One region of the Micromonospora sp. NPDC049047 genome, then DNA from elsewhere that is predicted to be linked to it. Evidence: riboswitches for the same ligand, from Rfam matches in the RefSeq annotation. Region 1 holds a riboswitch; the other holds the start of a gene.
What was found. Region 1 has a riboswitch for thiamine pyrophosphate ahead of thiE (thiamine phosphate synthase). Riboswitches for the same ligand answer to the same signal wherever they lie in the genome.

Region 1 (3,994 bases):
CAGGTGGACGGCGTCGCCGCCGAGTGGGTCGGCACCGGCCACGACAAGGGTTCCGCAGACGTCGGCGAGGATCGCGCGCAGGTCGGCGGCGAGGGCGGCGCGCTCGACGCGGGGCAGGTCCTTCTCCCGCAGCACCACCCAGCGCACTCCCCCGGCCACCGCCGCCGCCACGACCTCGTCGAGCGCACCCCGGGCGACAAGCCGGTCGGTGAGCACGACAACACCTGATGGCGGGGTCACAGGTCAGGTCTCCCCTCGTCCGGGGTGGAGGCGAGCGCGTGGAAGCGCCTGGCGATCCGTCCGGCGCCGGCCGCGAGCCGGCCCGCCTCGACCGCGTACCGCATCGCGGTGGCCATCGCCACCGGGTCCGCGGCCCGGGTCACCGCGCTGGCCAGCAGCACCCCGTCGCAGCCCAACTCCATGGCCAGGGCCGCGTCGGAGGCGGTGCCGATGCCGGCGTCGAGGATCACCGGCACGTCGACGCCCTGCCGGATGAGCCGGATGTGGTGCGGGTTGCCGATGCCGAGCCCCGAGCCGATCGGGGAGCCGGCCGGCATCACCGCGGCACAGCCCACGTCGGCGAGCCGGCGGGCGAGCACCGGGTCGTCACTCGTGTACGGCAGCACGGTGAAGCCGTCGGCGACCAACTCCTCGGCGGCGCGGAGCAGCTCCACCCCGTCGGGCAGCAGGGTCCGCTCGTCGCCGATCACCTCCAGCTTGACCCAGTCGGTGTCGAACGCGTCCCGGGCCAGCCGGGCCACCTTCACCGCCTCGGTCGCGGTGTGGCAGCCGGCGGTGTTGGGCAGCAGCCGTACCCCGCAGCGGTCCAGCAGGTCGAGCAGCCCGCCGGCGGTGCCCGGGGCGGTGTCCACCCGGCGTAGGGCCACTGTGACCAGCTCGGTGCCGGACGCCCGGATCGCCTGCTCCAGCACGTGCAGGTTGGCGGCACCACCGGTGCCGAGGATCAGCCGCGAGGTGAACATCTCCCCGCCCAGCGCGAACGACACGCCGCTCACCCGCCCTGCGCGGCGGTCAGCACCTCGACGCGGTCGCCGTCGCGCAGCGCCGTGGTCGCCCATCCCGCCCGGGGCACCACCTCGCCGTTTACCGCGACGGCCACCCCGCGCGGTTGCGGGGCGACGGCCCGGACCAGCTCGGCGACCGACACCTCACCCGGGAGGCTTCGTCCGGCCCCGTTCACTGTCAACTCCACAGGTCCCCCTTCGTTGTCGGTTCGGGTTCGCCGCCGGTCACCGTGCCGGCGAACCGGTCCGGCCGGAAGGGCGCGAGCAGCGGATCGGGTACGCCGGTGCACACCAGATCCGCGATCAGGTCGGCGGTGATCGGGGTGAGCACGATGCCGTGCCGGTGATGGCCGGTGGCGGCGAGCACGTCCGGCCGGCCGGGCAGTGGCCCGAGGATCGGGGCGTTGTCAGGGGTTCCCGGGCGCAGTCCGGCGACCGCCTCGACCAGGTCGTACTCGGCCAGCTCGGGCAGCAGGTCCACCCCGGCGCGGAGCAGCCGTTGCACGGCACCGGCGGTGACTGTGGTGTCCGACAGTTCCTCGACAGTCGCGCCGAGCACCACCTCGCCGTCGGCTCGGGGCACCAGGTAGACGGGCTCGCCGTCGGCGTACCCCCGGAGCACGTGCCGGAAGCCCGGCGCGACACCGTCGGGCGCGCGGAGCCGGAGGATCTGGCCCTTCACCGGCCGCACCGGCAGGCCGGTGAGTGCTGCGGACCCGCAGCCGGCGGCGACCACTGTGATCCGGGCGTCCACATCGGACAGCCGCGCGACCGCCCGCGGCACCAGCACCGCGCCGGCCCGCTGCGCGGCGGTGCGCAGCGCCGGCACCAGCAGTCGGGGGTCGACCTGGTGGTCGGTGGGCGCGAGCGCGCCGCCACGCACCCGCGGGGCGAGCGCCGGCTCACGCTCGCGCAGGTCGCTGGGGCGCAACCGGGTCACCGGCAGACCCAATCCCTGCTGGTACGCCCAGAGCCGACCCGCCTCGGCCAGGTCGTCGCCGGTCAACCCGATAAGCAGGGTGCCCTCGGTCCGGTAGCCGATGTCGGCGCCGCCCGCTGCGGCCAGTTCGGCGGCGAACCCCGGCCAGCGCGCGGCGGACGCCAGCAACAGGTCGGTAAGTTGCCGCTCACCGAAGTACGCCTCGGCGACCGGGGCGAGCATGCCGGCGGCCACCGCAGACGCCCCCGAGCCGGGTGCCGGATCGTGCACCACCACCCGCAGCCCCCGGGCGGCGCAGCGCCAGGCGATCGCCAGCCCGATCGGCCCAGCCCCGACCACCGCCACGTCCGGCCGGGCCCGGTCGATCGATGGCGCCGACGGGGACCGGCCGGTCAGCACGTCAGAGCCTCGACAAGTGCGGCGGTCGCCTGCGCCGGGTCGGCGGCGGCGGACACCGCGCCGACCACCGCCACCCCGTACGCCCCGGCGGCCCGCAGCTGCGGCACCCGAGCGGCGGTCACGCCACCGATCGCGATGACCGGCACGTCCACGGCGTCGGCGACCGCGCGGACCCCGGCCGGTCCGATCGGTTCCGGCAGGCCGGGCTTGGTGCTCGTGGGATGGCAGGGACCGACGCCCAGGTAGGTGGCTCCCGCCGCGACGGCCTCGCTCGCCGTCTGCGGCGCGCGGGCGGTGGCGCCCAGCACACCGGTGGGGCCGAGCACCCGACGGGCTGCGGAGACCGGCAGGTCGTCCGCTCCGACGTGTCCGCCGGCCGCGCCCACCGCCAGCGCCACGTGCAACCGGTCGTTCACCAGGCAGGTCGCGTCGTACGACAGGCAGAGCGCCAACACCCGCCGGGCCAGGTCGTACGCCTCGCGGTCGGTGGCGGAGTCCTCGACCCTGACCTGCACCACCAGGTCGGCGCGGGCCACCGTGAGGGCGGCCCGGACCACTGTGAGCGGGTCCCGACCGGGTCGGGTGTCGGTGATCAGATGCAGTCGCCCCAGGGACGGCACGGCAACTCTCCTCCCTGCGCCGGCATTATCCGGATCAGGTTCGACGGTCGGGGGCTGTCAGCCCCCCTCTCAGCCCGGTACACCGGGCTCCCGTGGGTTACTTGCGTGTCACCGTACGACAGATCCGTCGGTCTGCCAAGGCGAGGTTCGGCGGCGACCGGCGGGCCGGAACGCACCAGATCGAGCTAGATCTGTGGGGCGGTTCATACGGTCCTGTTCGGAATGTCGCCTGCCGTTACAGAACCGTTACCCGCCGGCACCTTGCCGGACATTGAACCAGCCGAATTAATTTGTTCAGCGATTCGACAAAATGCCGGTGGGGCACCCTGACGGGGTGTGACCACCGGCTCCATCAGGGAGGGCCTTCGGCGAGCCGACTCCCGCGAGCTCTGTCACTACGACACAGGAGGCGGCGTGTCCCGTTCTCGTCGTGCCCGCGTACCCATCACCGCGACCCTCATCTCCCTCGCCCTCGCCTCGACGACCCTGCTCGGCACGCCCGCGCAGGCCGCCGCACAGGTCCCCCCACGGGAGGCAGCGGCCAAAACCCCGGTCACCCAGGTAGCACCGAAGATGCCCAAGAAGGCCGCCGAGGAACCCTTCTCGGTCCTGGTCTTCTCCAAGACCGCCGCCTTCCGGCACGACTCCATCCCCACCGGTGTCGCCGCGATCCAACAGCTGGGCGCCGACAACGGCTTCACTGTGGACACCACTGAGGACGGCGCCGCGTTCAGCGACGCCAACCTGGCGAAGTACAAGGCCGTGATCTGGCTCTCCACCACCGGTGACGTCCTCAACGCCGAGCAGCAGGCGGCGTTCGAGCGCTACGTGAAGGCCGGCGGCGGTTACGTCGGCATCCACGCCGCCTCGGACACCGAGTACAGCTGGGCCTGGTACGGCGACCTGGTCGGCGCGTACTTCGCCAACCACCCGCAGAACCAGCAGGCCACGGTCAAGGTGGAGGACCACGCCCACCCGTCCACGGCCGAGCTGCCGGACCGCTGGTCCCG
Region 2 (3,994 bases), on a different contig from region 1:
GGTGGGCTCGTCGCAGATCAGCAGGCGGGGCGCGGTGGCCAGGGCGGTCGCCACGCTCAGCCGCCGCGCCTCCCCGCCGGAGAGGGTGTACGGGTTGGCCGCGGCGAGGCGGACCAGTCGCAGCCGTTCCAGCAGCCCGGTCACTGTCTCCTTGACGGCAGTCTCGGGTTGACCGGTCCGGCGCGGGCCGAGCGCCAACTCGTCGAAGACGGTGCTTGTGACGAACTGGTGCTCCGGATCCTGGAAGACCGACCCGATCCGGCGGGCGAGTGCGGGAGCCCGCCAGCGGTGCGGGGGAGTGCGGTGGTCGGCGCCGGCCAGCTCGACGGATGCGGTGACCCGTCCGGCGCCCGGCTTGAGCAACCCGCCGAGCAGCAACGCCAGGGTGGACTTGCCGGCGCCGTTGGGTCCGCGTACGGCGAGTGCCTCACCGGCGCGTACCGCAAGGTCGGTGTGGCTCAGCCGGGGCGGCAGGCCGAGCCGGTCGGCGGTGAGCAACAGGTCGCCCGGCGCGGCGGTGGCCGGCCGGGAGGGGACGGGGTGACCGGGCACCCAGACCCCCTCGGCGGCCAGCGCGGCACCGTGGGCGGCGAAGACCGCATCGGGGGTGCCGTCCGCCCGCACCCCGCCGCCCGGTTCCAGGACCACCACCCGGTCGACCAGGGGCAGCGCCTCGGCGACCCGGTGCTCGACCAGGATCAGCGTGGTGTCGGCGTGCAGCGCGCCGGCCACCGCCTGGCGGACCAGGTCGGCCCCGGCCGGATCGAGGTTGGCGGTCGGCTCGTCGAGCAGCAGCAGTTCGGGACGCAGCGCAAGCGCACCGGCCAGGGCCAGGCGTTGCTGCTCGCCGCCGGAGAGGGCGGCGGTGCGGCGATCCTGGGGGTACGGAAAGCCGACCCGGTGCAGCGCCTCGTCCACCCGGGGCCAGATCTCGTCGGTCGGTACGCCACGGTTTTCCAGCCCGAACGCGACGTCGTCGCCGCAGCGCGCCATCACCAGCTGGGTTTCCGGGTCCTGGAAGACGATGCCGACCCGTTCCCGTCCTTTGCGTGGGTCCAGACCGTCGATCTCGACGATGCCCTCCTGCTCGCCGGAATCGTCGGGCAGCAGCCCCGCCAGTGCGCTGAGCAGGGTGCTCTTACCGGCCCCGGAGGGCCCGAGCAGCAGTACCCGCTCCCCAGCCTCGACCCGGAGGTCAACGCCGCGCAGGGCCCAGGCCCGCCGCCCGGCGTGCCGCCACCCGAACCCGCGCAGGACCACCGCGCCCACCCGACCCCCTCCCATCCCTCGGGCTCCACCCTGCATGGTCGATCATGAGGTTGACGGTGGTTCTGAAGATCCACCCGCCCGTCAACCTCATGATCGACACGAGTGGGCCGGGTTAGATCAGGGCCCGGTCGCGGGCTACCGGGAAGCGGTCCAGGACACCGGTTCTGGCCAGGGCCTGGGTCAGCAGCCAGCCGCCGGCGCCGGCGATCACGGTGGCGCTGACGATGGTGATCAGCGCATACGGGATGCGGTAGTCGACCAACGCGTAGTCGACGTTCCAGATGAAGAAGTCGAAAAGCGCGGCGCTGAGACCGGTGAGCGCGCCGGCCAGCATCGCCGTCGGCAGCCGGTACGACCGGTAGCGGAAGGCGGCGAACGCCAGCTCGGCGCCGATTCCCTGCACGATGCCCTGCGGGATCACCGTGCCGGCCCACTGGCTGCCCAGCAGCGCGGAGAGGACGGCGGCCACCGTCTCGCAGTAGAGCGCCGCGCCGGGCTTGCGGATGACCAGGCCGCCGATCACGGCCGGCATCAGCCACACGCCGTAGAGCAGCGTCTGCGCCGGTGGGAAGAACGCGAACGCACCCTCGGTGGCGCTCCAGACCAGGCCCCAGGCCCAGAAGATGACGCCGAAGGCGACAGCGATCACCGAGGCGACCACGATGTCGATGGTCCGCCAGCGGCCGGTGTCGATGCTCGATTTCATGTGTTGCTCCCAGTTCTGCGTGCGAACCAGGAGAAGACGCACGCCGCGCGTCCGGTGGCACCGGACGGCGGCGCGGCTGGAGGTCGACCGAACTCCCTGCGCTGGCATTACCCAGATCAGGTTCGAGGGTCTGCGGGCGTGCCCGCACTCTCAGCGCTGTGCGCTCCCCTGTCGGATGTGAAGTTGTCTCGATGACGCTAACACCGACAAGGGGTGCCGGCCCAGCAGGGCTTCCGTGCAGCTCGCCGGGCGGCCAGCCGGACGCGGGCTGGGTAGGCTGACGATCATGCGGGTCGACGCGCGAGGTCTCACGTTCGAGGTAACCGCCGGCGGTCCGTCGGACGGCGTACCCGTCCTGCTGCTGCACGGCTTCCCCCAGCACAGCGGCGAATGGGACGACGTGGCGCCCGCCCTGCACGCGGCCGGCCTGCGCACGTACGCGTTGGACCAGCGCGGCTACTCGCCCGGCGCGCGGCCGACGGCGGTGGCCGACTACCGGATCCCCGAACTGGTCGCCGACGTGGTGGCGGTGCTCGACGCCCTGGGGCTGGACGCCGTGCACCTGGTCGGCCACGACTGGGGCGCGATAGTGGCCTGGGCGGTCGCCGCCGGGCGCCCCGACCGGGTCCGCACGCTGATCGCGGTGTCGGTGCCGCATCCGGCCGCCATGGCGTACGCCCTGAGAAACGATGCCCAGCAGAAGGCCCGGTCGTCGTACATCACCCTGTTCCGCAAGCCGGGCACGGCGGAGAAGGTGCTGCTGGCGTGGCACGCGGCAGCGCTGCGCAAGCTGCTCGGCGGAGTGGGCGACGGACCGCGGGTGGACCGATACGCCGCCCCGATGCGCGAGCCGGGGGCGCTCACCGCCGCCCTGAACTGGTACCGGGCGATGTCCCGCGCCGACCTGGCCGGCGTCGGCCCGGTCACGGTGCCCACCACCTACGTCTGGAGTGACCGGGACGTCGCCATCGGCCGGACCGCCGCCGAGGCGTGTGCGGCGAACGTCACCGGGGACTACCGCTTCGTGCAACTGGCCGGTGTGAGCCACTGGATCCCGGACGCGGCCCCGGGCCCGCTCGCCGAGGCGGTCCTGGCCCGAGTCAGCGCAACGGCCTGAGTCGTGCGGGTCAGCAGGGGAGGGCCATCATGACGACGGACGGCAGCGGGCCGGGCAGCCGCCGCTCGATCGCCGCGCAACTACGCCTGCTGGGCGTACGCCCCGGCGCGACGCTGCTGGTGCACGCCGGCCTCCGTCCGCTGGGATTCATCAGCGGTGGTCCGCACGCGGTGGTGCTGGCCCTGCGTGACGCGCTCGGTCCGGACGGCACGATCGTCGTGCCCACCCACACACCGGAGAACAGCGATCCCGCGCAGTGGCGCAGACCGCCGGTGCCGATGGACTGGTGGCCGCTGATCCGCGCCGAGATGCCGGGCTTCGACCCGGCGGTGACCCCGAGCCGGCACATGGGCGCGGTCGCCGAGACGGTTCGCGGCTGGCCCGGTGCCCTGCGCAGCTCGCATCCGCACGTGTCGTTCGCCGCGCTCGGTCCGGCCGCCGAGCAGGTGGTGGCCGGTCATGGCCTGGCCGACATGCTCGGTGAGAGCTCCCCGCTGGCCCGGCTCTACGACCTGGACGCCGACATCCTGCTGCTCGGCGTGGACCATTCCGCGAGCACCTCGCTGCACCTGGCCGAGTACCGTCGCCGGGGTTCGCCCCGCGAGCGGGTCGGCGCCGCGGTGCGGACCGGCGACGGTGGCCGGGAGTGGGTGTGGTGGCAGGACGTCCGGCTCGACGCGGACGACTTCGCCGCGTTGGGCGCGGACCTGGAGGCCACCGGGGCGGTTCGCACCGGGTCGGTCGGCACCGGGACCGGCAGGTTGATGCATCAGCGCGCGGCTGTCGACTTCGCGGTGCGCTGGCTGGACCAGAACCGGACGACGGAGGACGCATGACGGTGAGTGCCGAGGCCTACCTGGCCGTGGTGACCGAGACGATCGGCAGGGTGGCAGCCAGCCAGC

Region 2: linked by a shared signal. The riboswitch ahead of AB0B86_RS12085 (ECF transporter S component) and the one ahead of thiE (thiamine phosphate synthase) in region 1 are both predicted to bind thiamine pyrophosphate.

The regions. Positions count from the first base shown of each region.
Region 1 is NZ_JBEZEY010000014.1:109,070-113,063, forward strand. Features, by position in the region: gene AB0B86_RS21975 (thiamine phosphate synthase) at 1-240, opposite strand, end outside; gene AB0B86_RS21980 (thiazole synthase) at 237-1,016, opposite strand; gene thiS (sulfur carrier protein ThiS) at 1,013-1,213, opposite strand; gene thiO (glycine oxidase ThiO) at 1,204-2,361, opposite strand; gene thiE (thiamine phosphate synthase) at 2,358-2,984, opposite strand; TPP riboswitch at 2,979-3,088, opposite strand; gene AB0B86_RS22000 (ThuA domain-containing protein) at 3,399-3,994, shown strand, end outside.
Region 2 is NZ_JBEZEY010000006.1:103,318-107,311, forward strand. Features, by position in the region: gene AB0B86_RS12080 (ABC transporter ATP-binding protein) at 1-1,269, opposite strand, end outside; gene AB0B86_RS12085 (ECF transporter S component) at 1,382-1,975, opposite strand; TPP riboswitch at 2,051-2,155, opposite strand; gene AB0B86_RS12090 (alpha/beta fold hydrolase) at 2,262-3,092, shown strand; gene AB0B86_RS12095 (AAC(3) family N-acetyltransferase) at 3,122-3,928, shown strand; gene AB0B86_RS12100 (SIS domain-containing protein) at 3,925-3,994, shown strand, end outside.